2 regions of the Hymenobacter sp. BT491 genome follow, and region 2 is predicted to be linked to the other one. Evidence: riboswitches for the same ligand, from Rfam matches in the RefSeq annotation. Region 2 holds a riboswitch; the other holds the start of a gene.
What was found. A riboswitch is a leader RNA that binds a small molecule or an ion and turns the genes downstream of it on or off. The one in region 2 is predicted to bind S-adenosylmethionine.
Positions count from the first base shown of each region.

Region 1: linked by a shared signal. The riboswitch ahead of metH (methionine synthase) and the one ahead of H9I52_RS05745 (amino acid permease) in region 2 are both predicted to bind S-adenosylmethionine.

Region 1 is NZ_JACSJJ010000003.1:1,182,875-1,190,237, reverse strand. It holds gene H9I52_RS16630 (SDR family oxidoreductase) at 1-446, opposite strand, end outside; gene H9I52_RS16625 (PA14 domain-containing protein) at 625-1,755, opposite strand; SAM riboswitch class I at 1,939-2,052, shown strand; gene metH (methionine synthase) at 2,122-5,835, shown strand; gene metF (methylenetetrahydrofolate reductase [NAD(P)H]) at 6,031-6,987, shown strand; gene H9I52_RS16610 (tetratricopeptide repeat protein) at 7,129-7,363, shown strand, end outside.
Region 2 is NZ_JACSJJ010000001.1:1,347,518-1,354,880, reverse strand. It holds gene H9I52_RS05760 (hypothetical protein) at 1-273, opposite strand, end outside; gene H9I52_RS05755 (SDR family oxidoreductase) at 818-1,639, shown strand; gene H9I52_RS05750 (MGH1-like glycoside hydrolase domain-containing protein) at 1,698-4,325, shown strand; gene H9I52_RS05745 (amino acid permease) at 4,433-5,911, opposite strand; SAM riboswitch class I at 6,254-6,345, opposite strand; gene H9I52_RS05740 (EcsC family protein) at 6,419-7,171, opposite strand; gene H9I52_RS05735 (Gfo/Idh/MocA family protein) at 7,301-7,363, opposite strand, start outside.

The DNA of each region.
Region 1 (7,363 bases), on a different contig from region 2:
ATGGCCGTAAGCGAACCCAGGCGACTGCTGTGGTTGACGATGCGGCCCGCCGGACTTTGCTTAAGCAGCGGAAGCAGTGCCTCCGTCACGGCAAAAACCGCGAACACATTGATCTCGAACGTGCTCCGAAACAGCGCCACCGTAGCGTTGCCAGTAGGGTCTTCCTGCACCCCGGCGTTATTGACAAGAATATCAAGCTGGCCAAAATGCTGCTGAAAGAAAGCGGGCAGCGCGGCCACCTCCTCAGCGTTGGTCACGTCGAGCTGCACGACGTGCGCCTCGAAACCCTCCTGACGCAGTTGGTTGGCGGCTGCGTTGCCACGAGCCTCGTCGCGGGCGCCAATCACCACCGTAATGCCTTGCTGGCCCAGTTGACGGGCTATTTCCAAGCCAATGCCTTTGTTGCCGCCCGTAACTAGGGCTACTCTCTTTGCCGGTTCGCTCATGTGTTGCCGCGCTAATCAGTTGCGGCGTATAGAAGCGCTGGCGTGGGCAAAAAGTTACAACAGCTACTTGCTACTCCGGATAATGATTAAAATTCATATTTAGTAATTGATTGATTATCAATACATTGCATTAAAGCCTGTCGGCAAGCTTCCGGCAGTGCCGCATCATTGTAACTGCCTACTGCACAACCACTTCTACCCGACGGTTGCGCGACCGTTGTTTGGGGTCTTGGTTGTCGGCGACGGGGCGCATGCCGCCGTAGCCGCGGGCCGTAAGCCGCACCGAATCAATGCCTTGCTGCACCAGATACTGCCGCACCACACGGGCGCGCTGCTCCGAAAGCCGCAGATTCAGCGCCGCTTCGCCTACATTGTCGGTGTGGCCGGCTATTTCCAGGCGCAGTGCGGGCTGCTCGCGTAGAGTGCGAGCCAAGGCATTGAGCACAGGGCGCGAAGTCGGCAGCAGGGTGGCAGTGCTTTGGGTAAAATACAGGTTGGGCAGCGTCACGACGTCGCCTTTGCCCAACGCCGACATGTCGGGCAGCGCGGCAACTTCGTCGGCTACAGGTGCGAGTGCAGGCGGCGCCTTGGGCTGTGCTAAGATTGCCCGCGGCCGACGGACTGTTGGTAGCGCCGCTTTTAAAGGCGTAAGTATTGATTTTCTGGGAGTTGTTGTCGGGGCGGCTACTACGACGGGCGTACTGGTTGCTGTCGTTGAGCGGGCTGCAACGGTGGGCTGAGGCCGAGCCGATTTAGGCAGAATAGGTACGGCAGAGGTTGGCATAGCCGAATACAGATTAGCAGTCGGGATGGGCTGGGGCGCTTCGGTGGAGTTGGGTAGCTGCCAGGCCAGCAGCGCCCGCGTATCCTTTTCAACCTGATAATAGTCTACCTGCAGCGAGTAGTACCGGCCTGCCGTTAGCCGTTGGTGGGCCGTATAAACGGCGGCAGCCTGGTTTTGCCAAGAGTTTAAGATTTTCCGGCCGCCTACCCGTACGCGCATGCCGTCATCGGTCGTGATTTGAAAAGTGTAAACTCCTGTTACTGGCGCATATAGGTAGCCCGTCCAGTGCACCGAAAACTGCTCGCCGGGTACGTTCGGCCCGGGCGATATCCACCGGCCTTCCCCTCGGGGGCCAATGGTCCAGTTAAAATCGATTGTTTTGTCGATGCGGGTTAAGACCAGCTTCTCGAAGTTCTTGCCGTCGAAATAATCGCCTTTCAAACCGTCGCCGGCGGCAACCTGCGCCATGCTCACCTGCGCTACACCGAGTAGCATCAACGACAGCAACCGTACCAATACTTTCATGCGCAACCTCTGCTAAGTAAGTGATCCACACCGTTGTCGGGCTAACGCAGCAGCTTTTCTTGTTAGTATATAGAAAATAAAATATTGGCGAATACGCATCTGGCGATTAGATAATCGAGCGGAAAACCAAGCCCGCAGCAAGTCCGTTTATTTTTCGGTGTTTAGGATGTACCTTTGTTGTGATACTTATCCAGAAAGACCGAGGGATTGGGCCCTACGACGTCTTGGCAACCTGACCGCGAAGCAAGGTGCCAACTCCCATTTCGCCCTCTTGGAGGAAACGAAAGAAGATAAGTACGGAACCTGCACCCGCAGTTTTCTCTTTCTGGATAGGTTTTTTGTACCTGCCGTTTTGAAAGAGAATCTATGAAGACGCACTGTTCCGACTCGCCCCTCTACTCCATCCTGCAACAACGCATCCTGGTGCTCGACGGCGCCATGGGCACGATGATTCAGCGCTACACGCTGGACGAGGAGGATTTTCGGGGGCCGCGCTTTGCCAATCATCCCAAGCCTTTGCGCGGCAACAACGACCTGCTCTCGCTCACACGCCCCGATATTATTCGCAACATTCACGCGGAATATTTTGCTGCCGGGGCCGACATGGTGGAGACCAATACCTTCAGCGGTACCTCTATCGCGCAGGCCGACTACGGATTGGAACACGTTGTGTATGAGCTCAATTACGAATCGGCGCGGCTGGCCCGCGAAGTAGCCGATGAGTTTACGGACCAAGACCCCAGCAAGCCGCGCTTCGTGGCCGGCGCCATTGGACCGACCAACCGCACAGCCTCGCTTTCGCCCGACGTAAACCGCCCCGGCTACCGCGCTACCACGTTCGACGAGTTGGCCACGGCTTACCACGAGCAGGTGCGCGGCCTCATCGACGGCGGCTCCGACGCGCTGCTGATCGAAACCATTTTTGACACGCTCAACGCCAAAGCGGCGCTCTATGCCGTGCAGCGCTTCTTCGACGAAGGTGGCAAAGTTGTGCCGATCATGATTTCGGGCACGATCACCGATGCTTCGGGTCGCACGTTGTCGGGGCAGACGGTAGAAGCCTTCTGGAACTCGATTCATCACTTGCCACTCTTGAGCGTGGGCCTGAACTGTGCTCTGGGCGCTAAGCAGCTCAAGCAGTACATCCAGGAACTGAGCCGCATTGCCAACGTGCACATTTCGGCGTACCCGAATGCGGGCTTACCCAACGCGTTCGGCGGCTACGACGAGTCGGCGCAGGAGTTTGCTGAAGTGGTGGAGGATTACCTCCGCGATGGCCTGCTGAACGTGGTCGGTGGCTGCTGCGGCACCACGCCCCAGCACATCGGCGAGCTAGCCAAGTTGGCGCCCCAATTTGCGCCGCGCCCCTTGCCCACGGTACCGCAGGCGACGCGCCTCAGCGGCCTCGAACCCTTTGGTATTTACGAAGATAGCCTCTTTGTCAACGTCGGAGAGCGTTGCAACGTGACGGGTTCGCGGGCGTTTGCGCGCCTCGTTCGGACCGGGGCGTACGAGCAGGCGTTGGCTGTGGCGCGCGAGCAGGTAGAAGGCGGCGCGCAGGTGCTCGACATCAACATGGACGAAGGCATGCTTGACTCGGAGCAGGCCATGACCACGTTTCTCAACCTCATTGCCTCCGAGCCCGACATTGCCCGCCTGCCCATCATGATCGACTCGTCGAAGTGGAGCGTGTTGGAAGCCGGTCTCAAGTGCGTGCAGGGCAAAAGCATCGTCAACTCCATCTCGCTAAAAGAAGGCGAGGAGGTTTTCAAGCAGCGCGCCCGCACCGTGCGCCAGTACGGTGCCGCTGTCATCGTGATGGCCTTCGACGAAGACGGCCAAGCCGACTCGTTGGAGCGCCGCAAAGAGATTTGCCAGCGCTCCTACGACATTCTGGTCAACGAGCTGGATTTCCCGGCCGAGGACATCATCTTCGACCCCAATATCCTGACCGTGGGCACCGGCATGGAGGAGCACCGCAACTACGCCCTCGACTTTATTGAGGCCGTGCGGTGGATCAAGCAGAACCTGCCCGGCGCCCGCACCAGCGGCGGCGTGAGCAACATCTCATTCTCGTACCGCGGCAACGACGTGGTGCGCGAGGCCATGAACTCGGCTTTCCTCTACCACGCCATTCGGGCAGGGTTGGATATGGGCATCGTAAACCCCAGTCAATTAGCGGTTTACGACGAAATTCCGCCGGACTTGCTGGAGATGGTGGAAGACGTGCTGCTCAACCGTCGCCCCGATGCTACCGAGCGCCTCGTCGATTTTGCCGAAACCGTCAAGCAAAAAGACAAGGTGGAAGTGGTGGCCGATGCGTGGCGCAGCCTGCCCGTCGCCGAGCGCCTGCAACACGCCCTGGTGCGCGGCATCACCGATTTCATTGAGCAGGATACCGAGGAAGTGCGGCAGCAAGTCGGGCGGCCGTTGGAAGTGATCGAAGGCCCGCTGATGGCCGGCATGAACGTCGTGGGCGACCTGTTTGGCGCCGGCAAAATGTTCCTGCCGCAAGTGGTGAAATCGGCGCGCGTAATGAAGAAAGCGGTGGCTTATCTGGAGCCCTACCTGCTGGCCGACAAGCGCGGACAGGAGCGCCAAACCGCGGGCAAGATTCTGCTGGCCACGGTGAAGGGCGACGTGCACGACATCGGCAAGAACATCGTGGGCGTGGTGCTGGCCTGCAACAACTTCGACATCGTGGACTTGGGCGTAATGGTGCCGCTAGAGAAGATTTTGGAAGAGGCTGTTAATCAACAAGTTGATATTGTGGGCCTGAGCGGCTTGATTACGCCTTCGCTAGACGAAATGACGTACGTGGCCGCCGAGATGGAAAAGCGCGGCATGAAAATTCCGTTGCTTATCGGCGGGGCTACTACCTCGCGCCTGCACACAGCTGTCAAGATTGCGCCGGCATATTCCGGCCCCGTGGTGCACGTGCACGATGCCTCGCGCTCGGTGGGCGTGGCGGCGGGCCTGCTCGGCTCCAGCGAAGCGGCTTATGCGCAGACGGTTGCCGATGATTACCGCCAGCTACGCGAAGACCACGCCGGCCGGCAGCGCGACAAGCACTACCTGAGCATTGAAGCGGCACGCCAAAATCAGTTTAAAGCCGATTGGCAAACGACACCTATCACCAAGCCTACCTTCCTCGGTACCAAGGTGTTAGAAGATTACCCGCTGGCGGAATTGGCTGAGTACATCGACTGGACGCCGTTCTTTCATACTTGGGAGCTGAAAGGCCGCTACCCGCGCATTCTGGAAGACGAAACGCTGGGGGAAGCCGCTCGTAAGCTGTTTGCCGACGCGCAGACGATGTTGCAGGAACTAATTGATAATAAGTCAATTACGGCTAGTGCAGTGCTGGGCTTCTGGCCTGCCAATACTGTTGGCTACGATACCATCGAAGTGTACGCCGACGACACGCGCGAGCAAGTCACCACGGAGTTTTTCACGTTGCGGCAGCAAGGCGAGAAGGGGCCGAAAATCCCGAACCTGGCTTTCTCCGACTTTGTGGCGCCCAAGGAAACGGGCCGACAGGACTACATCGGTGGTTTTGCTGTGACGGCGGGCATTGGCATCGAAAAGCTGATCGAGAAATACGAAGCCGACCACGACGACTACTCCAGCATCATGGTGAAAGCCCTGGCCGACCGCCTCGCCGAAGCCTTTGCCGAGCGCCTGCACCAGCGCGTGCGCGAAGAATTCTGGGGCTATTCGGCCGACGAGAAGCTGACGAAGGAGGAGTTGATTCAGGAGAAATACCGCGGCGTGCGGCCCGCGCCCGGCTACCCCGGCTGCCCCGACCATACCGAGAAAATTACCCTGTTCAAGCTGCTCGACGCGGAGCAAAAAACAGGCATCACCCTTACCGAAAACCTAGCCATGTACCCGGCCTCGTCGGTGAGCGGCTTGTACTATGCGCACCCTGATTCCCGCTACTTCGGCTTGGGCCGCATCGGCCGCGACCAGGTGGAGGACATCGCCCAGCGCAAAAACATGCCGGTCGAGGAACTGCAACGTTGGCTCGCCCCCAACCTCAACTACGACCCGACCAGCATTCCCGTGACGGCGCTATAACGGCACGATTCCCCTCCTTTTTCAAGGAGGGGTGCCCGAAGGGCGGGGTGGTAAAGTCGTTGCTTGGTTGAACGCAAAACTCCTGTAAACAACGCCCTTTACCACCCCAACTCGCGCCGCTTGATGCGCGGAATTTAAAAAGGAAGCTTAGCTTATCATTACAACGACTCTCCAATTGAAAATTGGAGCTGCCCTATGAAAGTAACCGAACATTTAGAGCGCGCCAACGGCAAAACGCTATTCTCCTTTGAAGTGCTGCCGCCGCGTAAGGGCGAGAATATCAAGAACTTATTCTCGAACATCGAGCCTTTGATGGAATTTAAGCCGCCGTTTATCGACGTCACCTATCACCGTGAAGAATACGCGTATCGCAAGCGGCCCGGTGGGTTGCTGGAGAAGGTGACCGTGCGCAAACGGCCCGGGACGGTCGGCATTTGCGCGGCCATCAAAAACCGTTTCGACGTGGACACCGTGCCGCACCTGATTTGCGGGGGCTTTTCTAAGGAGGAAACCGAGAATGCGCTGATTGACTTGCACTTCCTGGGCATCGACAACGTGCTGGCCCTGCGTGGCGACCCCATCAAAACGGAATCCCATTTCGTGCCCGACCCCAACGGCCATGCTTACGCTTCGGACCTGATTGCGCAGGTAGCCTGCATGAACAAGGGCCACTACCTCGACGAAGAGCAGGAAGACTCGTTTGCGACCGACTTCTGCATCGGCACGGCCGGCTACCCCGAAAAGCACTTCGAGGCGCCCAACTACGGCGCCGACATGCGCTACCTGAAGCAGAAGGTGGAGCGCGGTGCCAATTACATCGTGACGCAGATGTTCTTCGACAACGAGCAGTTTTTTGCCTTCGAGAAGAAGTGTCGGGCGGCGGGCATCAACGTGCCTATTATTCCGGGTCTGAAGCCCATGACCACCAAAAGCCAGCTGACCATGCTGCCGCGCACGTTTTATCTCAACATTCCGGAGGCGTTGGCCGAAGCCGTGCACGACGCCCCCGACAACGCTGCGGCCCGCGACATCGGCATCGAGTGGTGCATCAACCAATCGAAGGAGCTGATGGCGCACGGCGTGCCCTGTCTGCACTATTACTCGATGGGCAAGGCCGAATCCATTCGTCGGGTGGCGGCGGCCTTGTTTTAACTATCATGTTATGAGATACTTATAAAAGTGTCTCTGAAATATATTATCACTGGAAAGACCGCTCGATGTAGCGGTCTTTCTTTATTTGGCGTATATCTGTCCGACGCAAGGGCAAATCGTTTCTTCGCAATCCGCACCCCCATGGACCGTCAGCAGCAACTCGACGACTTATTTGCGCAACTGCGCAACGCTGCCGCGCCCGCTGAGATGGAAGCGTTGCAAAACGGCATCTGGCAGCTGTGGCTCGATACCGGCGATCAGCTCCTGAACAAGAAGCTTGAGACTGGTATGCGGCTGCTGGCAGCCGGCGACTACACCACGGCCATTGCCAGTTTCACAACGCTGATCGAGCAGAAACCCGATTGGGCCGAAGGCT
Region 2 (7,363 bases):
GTCTTCTTGCAGATACAACACGTAATCGCTTTCAATCGTGTCGAAGGCGTTCAGAAAGCATTCGCTCCAGGTCAGCTCCGCTTGTCCTGTGCGCAGGCTGGCCTGCGTTGGCCGGATATCCAACCCGGGAAAAGCAAAGTCTTTATGCTCGGTATTTAGGTATATTTTCTGCTGACAATCAGGCCAATACGCTTTAAACAACGTGAAAAACGGACCCCAACAATCATCGTAGCTATCCGTGCTGTTAACCAGGATAGAGTATTCTGTATTCATACCCATTCGCGTTAATGTAAGAAGCTAACCGGGTGGGAAACTCTCTAGTAACAGTCAGCAACAACGACACTCATCAACACTGCTACTGGAACTTGCGGGAACGTACCCCAAATGTATATAACATTTTTTATTATTTTTTATGTTAATCGAATTTTAATCCTAGTACAACGGGATATTACCAGATATAGTCATGTGCTTATCAATAAGTCATATTCTATAATGAGGCAAATAAGATTGCAGCCTACAGTCCTCGCTCGCGCATATTTAGGGTTATCTGGCATACGCAAGGTTGCTGCACTTACTGCATAACCCTCACAGAGCTACATGTTTTTCAAATTCATAATAACTTGATTATCAATATATTACATAAATAACAATAAGTTTTCCTGTTCAGTTTTGCGCAACGCAACTGGTTTCCAAACGTAACGTATCGCTGGCTTGAGCGAACAAGGGACCGGGAAAGGCCCTTTGCCAATTGCCGCTGCATCGGAGACGTAGAATTCCTATACTCGCCGTGCTGTTGTTTATCCAATTCACCTGATCTATGGCCGACTCTACTCTTACTACACCCCATCTGGACAAACAAATTGCGCTCGTAACCGGCGCTAGTTCGGGCATCGGCACGGGCGTGGCCAAGTCGCTGGCCGAAGCCGGCGCGACAGTAATCGTCAACTATGTGCACGATGCGGAAGGCGCCGATGTAGTGGTCAAAGAAATTGAAGCGGCTGGCGGCCAAGCCCTTGCCCTGCAAGCCGACGTAAGCAAGGAAGCCGACGTGCTGAAGATGTTTGGCCAGATTCTTGACCGGTTCGGCACCCTACACATTCTGATTAATAACTCTGGCGTTCAGCAAGATGCTCCTTTCACGGAGATGACGCTGGAGCAGTGGCAAAAGGTGATTGACGTGAACCTAACCGGCCAGTTTCTCTGCGCCCGCGAAGCCGCTAAGGAGTTTATCCGGCGCGGCGTGCAGCCCGAAGTATCCAAAGCGGCTGGCAAAATCATTTGCATGAGCTCGGTGCACGAAGTAATTCCGTGGGCTGGCCACGCCAATTATGCGGCCTCCAAAGGCGGCGTGATGCTGCTCATGAAAACCATGGCCCAGGAGCTGGCGCAGCACAAAATCAGGGTAAATACCATCGGGCCGGGCGCCATCAAAACGCCCATCAACAAGGAGGCCTGGGATACGCCGGAGGCCGCCGAACAATTACTCAAACTCATTCCTTACGGCCGCATCGGCGAGCCCCACGACGTGGGCGAAGTCGCGGTGTGGCTCGCCTCCGACGCATCGGACTACGTGCACGGCATCACACTTTTCGTGGATGGCGGCATGACACTTTTCCCGGGCTTTATCGGCAACGGGTGATGTGCCCGGCAGCCAACGAGCTGCCTTTTTTCACCTCAATGGGCACCTATTTACTTCCATGACGCAGGAACAACATCGTTTGGCTGAAAACAAAGCCCAAACGGCCAACTGGCAAAAATTTGGCCCTTACCTTACCGATCGGCAATGGGGCACCGTTCGAGAAGACTACAGCGCCAACGGCAATGCCTGGGAATACATTACGCACGACATGGCCCGCAGCAAAGCGTATCGCTGGGGCGAAGAAGGCATTGGCGGCATCAGCGACGACGAGCAGTTGCTGTGCTTTTCGGTGGGCCTTTGGAACGGAGTCGATGGCATTCTGAAGGAGCGCCTATTTGGCCTCACCAACGGTCAGGGCAACCACGGCGAGGACGTGAAAGAGTGTTATTACTACCTCGACAACACGCCCACGCACTCCTATATGAAGATGCTGTACAAGTATCCGCAGCAGGAGTTTCCGTACGTGCAGCTAGTGCAGGAAAGCAAGCAACGCACTCGCGAACAACCTGAATACGAGATACTTGACACTGGCATCTTCGATAAAGGCCGCTACTTCGACGTGTTTATTGAGTACGCCAAAGCCGGCCCCGACGATATCCTGATTCGGGTGACGGCCCACAACCGCGGCGTGGAAGCGGCACCGCTGCACATTGTGCCGCAGCTGTGGTTCCGGAATACCTGGGCCTGGGATTTTGGCATTGCACGCCCCAAAATAAGCATTGGCGGCACCAGCACGTTGCAGACCGAGCACGAGCTATTGGGCTCCTACAAGCTGTACTGCGCCCAAGACCCCGAGCTGCTCTTCTGCGACAATGATACCAACGGCCCGCGCCTCTACAACCTGCCGCCAGAGCGGCTTTTTTTCAAAGATGGCATCAACGATTACATCCTCAACCATGATATCGCGGCCATCAACCCGTTGGAGCGCGGCACCAAGGCGGCGGCCCACTACTCTTTTACTATCGAGGGCGGCACGAGCCAGACGGTGTGCCTGCGGCTGAGCAACAACACCGACCTGGAGCAACCTTTTGCGGGCTTCGAAGAGGTATTTGCGGCGCGGCAGCAGGAAGCCGATGAATTCTATAGGCACTTCGAAGAATCGCTGGCCACACCTGACTTGCAACGCATTCAGCGTCAGGCATTTGCTGGAATGCTCTGGAGCAAGCAGTATTATTATTACGATGTAGCCCAGTGGATCGATGGAGACCCGGCTGTGCTCACGCCGCCGCCGCAGCGCCAGAAGGGCCGCAACAGCAACTGGCGCCACCTGCGCAACGCCGACATCATCTCGATGCCGGATAAGTGGGAATACCCGTGGTACGCCGCCTGGGATCTGGCCTTTCACTGCATTCCGTTGGCCATGCTCGACCCCGAGTTTGCCAAAAAGCAACTCCTTCTGCTCACGCGCGACTGGTACATGCACCCCAACGGCCAGTTGCCGGCCTATGAGTGGCACCTAGCCGACGTAAACCCGCCAGTACACGCCTGGGCTACGTGGCGCGTCTACCAGATGGACCAGAAGCAGAACAACGGCCAAGGCGACATTGCCTTTCTAGAAGCCGTTTTCCATCGGCTGCTGCTCAATTTTACGTGGTGGGTCAATCGCAAAGACAAGGATAACCGCAACATTTTCGAGGGCGGATTCTTGGGCCTTGACAACATCGGCGTATTCGACCGCAGCGCGCCCCTGCCGACCGGTGGTTACATCGAGCAAGCCGACGGCACGAGTTGGGTGGCGATGTACGCCCTTAACCTGATGCGTATTGCGCTGGAGCTGGCCAAAACCAACCCAGTTTATCAGGACATGGCCAGCAAGTTTTTCGAGCACTTTCTCTACATCGCCGAGGCCATGACCAAGGTGGGCGATGAAGCCTACAACCTGTGGGATGAGGAAGACGAATTCTTTTACGACGTGCTGCATACGCCTGACGATGAGCGCATTCACTTGAAAGTACGCTCTATCGTAGGTCTGATTCCGCTGTTTGCGGTGGAGGTGCTCGACGACGAAATGCTGGCGGCCATGCCCGAATTTCAGTACCGACTGAAGTGGTTTCTGGACAACCGGCCTCATTTGGCCGAGTTAGTGTCGCGGTGGCAGGAACCGGGCAAGGGCGAGCGGCACTTGCTTTCCCTGCTCCGCGGGCACCGCATGAAAAAGCTCCTTCACCGCATGCTCGACGAGTCCGAATTTCTCTCCGAATACGGCGTGCGCGCCCTCTCGCGCTACCACCTCGAGCATCCGTACGTGTACGAAACCCCCGAGATGGATTTCTCGGTGCGCTACGACCCCGGCGAGTCGGTTTCGGATTTGTTTGGCGGCAACTCCAACTGGCGTGGTCCCATCTGGTTCCCAATTAACTACTTGATAATCGAGTCGTTACAGCGTTTTCATTTTTACTACGGCGATACTTTCGAAGTAGAATATCCGACGGGCTCGGGGCAGTTCAGCACCCTTAAAGAAATCGCCGCGGCCCTCTCCGAACGCCTGACCAAGCTGTTTGTTCGCAATAAAAAAGGCCAACGACCCGCGTTTGGCAAGTACAAGCTGCTGCAAAAGGACCCGCACTTCCGCGACTACCTCCTGTTCCACGAGTACTTCCACGGCGACAACGGCAAAGGCCTAGGTGCCAGCCACCAAACCGGCTGGACTGGCCTGATTGCCAAGCTGTTATATACCCCAAAATAGTACAGCAGCCACAGCGCCAAGCGGCGGAATTGGTATTTACTCCTGACTTACGCACAACAAAAAAGCCGACGCAATGCGCCGGCTCTTTTGTTATAAGTAAGTTCATATCAACTAATTACCTCTTGCGGGGCGGGTTGCGCTTCAGCCTGAATGCCTTGCCGCAGCTTGCTGTTTTTCTTGCCATAGCCGAAGTAGATCGCTAATCCGATGGCCAGCCACACAAACAGACGAATCCAAGTGTCGGCGGGCAATGACAGCATCATCACCAAGCAGGTTAGGATGCCCAAGATCGGCACCAGCGGTACCCACGGCGTGCGGAACGGGCGCAGCGTGTTGGGTTCGCGCTTGCGCAAAATCAGGATGCCAATGCACACCATCACAAAGGCCAGCAACGTGCCGATGCTCGTCATTTCGCCGACGACGCTGATGGGCACCAGCCCGGCAAACAGGCTAATAAACACGCCCAGCAGCAGATTGGACTTGTGCGGCGTCTGGAAGCGCGGATGAATCTGGGAGAAAACGCCGGGCAGCAGCCCATCGCGCGACATGGTAAAAAACACCCGCGACTGGCCCAGCAAATCGACCAGAATCACGGAGGTATACCCAATCAGAATGGCGATGATGATGGCTTGGCTGAGCCAGGCATAAGGCGTCTTCTCGATGGCAATGGCCACCGGCGCCGCGCTGTTTTTGAACTCCGTGTAATTGGCCAGACCCGTCATGACGTGCCCAAACAGCACAAACAAAATCGTGCAGATCACCAGCGAGCCGATGATGCCGATGGGCATGTTGCGCTGCGGATTCTTCGTTTCCTGCGCCATGGTAGCCACGATGTCGAAGCCAATGAACACGAAAAACACCACCCCGGCACCGCGCAGAATTCCGCTCCAACCAAACTCGCCAAAGTGGCCCGTGTTGGCCGGAATATAAGGATGGTAGTTGGCTGGGTTGATGTACTGCCAGCCCAGCACGATAAACACGGCCACCACGGAGAGCTTCAGGGCCACCACAATGCCGTTGTAAACGGCCGAGCCTTGCGTACCACGAATGATGATGGCCGTGATGAAGAGCACGATCAGGATGGCGGGCAAGTTGATAAAACCCGACACCACCGAGCCGTCGGCCAGCGTAACTTTTTCGAAGGGCGAAAGCACGAGCTGCGCCGGCATGTGAAGGTCGTATTTGGCCAGAAAGCGCACCAAGTATTGCGACCAGCTGATGGCCACAGTCGCGGCACCCACAGAGTATTCGAGCACCAAATCCCAGCCGATGATCCAGGCAAATAGCTCACCCAGAGTGGCATACGCGTAGGTATAAGCAGAACCCGCCACGGGCACCATAGAGGCAAACTCGGCATAGCACAAAGCCGAAAAGGCGCAGCCAATGGCCGCCACCACAAACGACAGCGTGACGGCCGGTCCGGAGTGGTTGGCGGCTGCAATGCCGGTGAGCGAAAAAAGCCCCGCCCCAATGATTACCCCGATGCCGATGGCAATCAGGTTGAGGCCACCTAAGCTGCGTTTGAGAGTATGAGAGCCGGTTTCGGCAGCTTCCTGCCGCAGAAGTTCCAATGATTTTTTTAACATACAATACGGTTCGGACAAGGCGGGCCACCGGCCGGCTTGCTGCCGGGTTATCACGATAGAAACGGGAAAAAGGGGCTGTGGACTACGCAGCTTGGCTATACCAGAATTACTTTACTGATTTATATATAAACTATTGATATTCAATGGTTTATATATAAGTATAAGTTCTGACTCCGTTAGGGGCCACAAGCTGCGGCAGTACCGAAAAACAATCAGCAACAACAACCAAATGCGAAGCTGCAACAGGCACGATCAGCCGTTATCAGAACGGAGCCAGCAGCCGTACGCGCACACAACAGGAACGGGGCAGAAAGGTTATTGGAAAAAGCCACGGCATTGTTGTTTTTATATGGTCAGGACTTGGCACCGTTTCGGATGGTCCGAGGGTTGCCGGCGTTTCATAGAGCCTGTCTCTCCACGCCTCGATATAAAAACAATCCTTTGATGGGGAAAGAATTGATGCTGCAAAGGTACGTGCCGCAACTTTGCATTACCAAATGCGATCTGTCAGGCGGCTCTTTCGGCGGGTACAGCAGCATCCGACTCGAGAAAGCGCCGCATGCGGAAGCAGTTCATGGCGGTTTCGCCAAGCTGCTCGATCAGGCGGTAATTAGCCACTGCTCCTACTGCTGCCCCAATGAAGGGCATCAGCTGGGCCATCTTTGCCAGATCGATGTAGTCGCGATACTCTTGCTGGAAAGTGCGCCAGTCAAAAGCTTGCACATCTTTGGGCAGCTGGTGGCGATACTCTTCCCAATTGACTACGCGGTGGTACACTTCGTTGCGGGTGTGCTGGCTCGAAAAGGCCAGCTGAAACACATGCAGCAGGTACAAGCGTTCGGTGTAGTCGCGCACATCGTATCCGTACAGCGACGCCACATCAAATAACAGCTTGATTTTGAGGCCTAACAGCAACGGAAAATCGGCCAGCCCCAGCAGGAAGCCGCCCGCGCCCGTAACGGCTCCTTCGGCCGAGGCCGTGTTGCGGTAGGATCGCACGCGGCAGCGAACCGACTTTTCACGCTCTTCCAGCGAGGCATCGGCAGTGGGCCGGCGCGTGAGGTACGAAGAGCCGTACAGCACGCCGCGCACCATCTGCTTGATGGTGACCGTGATGGCCTCGTGCAAACGCTCAGGCAGCCAGGCATTAAGGCGCATTTGTACTCGCCGCGTGAAGCGGTTGAGGTATGAGGGCGGTCGCTGCATCTGTGCTTGCCACGTCCGCAGCTCCGCATAAGCTAGCTGTTCGTAGGAAGTCATAGTATATAGATACGCAGAATAAAACCTACAGGCTCAATTCTTTACATCTATTCTGGCTAAAAGATTCAGGGGCCGATCCATTCTTTCCCCTCGGCACGACTTCCGCCCAAAGCACCGAACTCGCCCAAACTACCGCAACCGATATATCCGCTCAATGATCTCTACCACTTTCGCGCCTTCCTGCGCATTGGT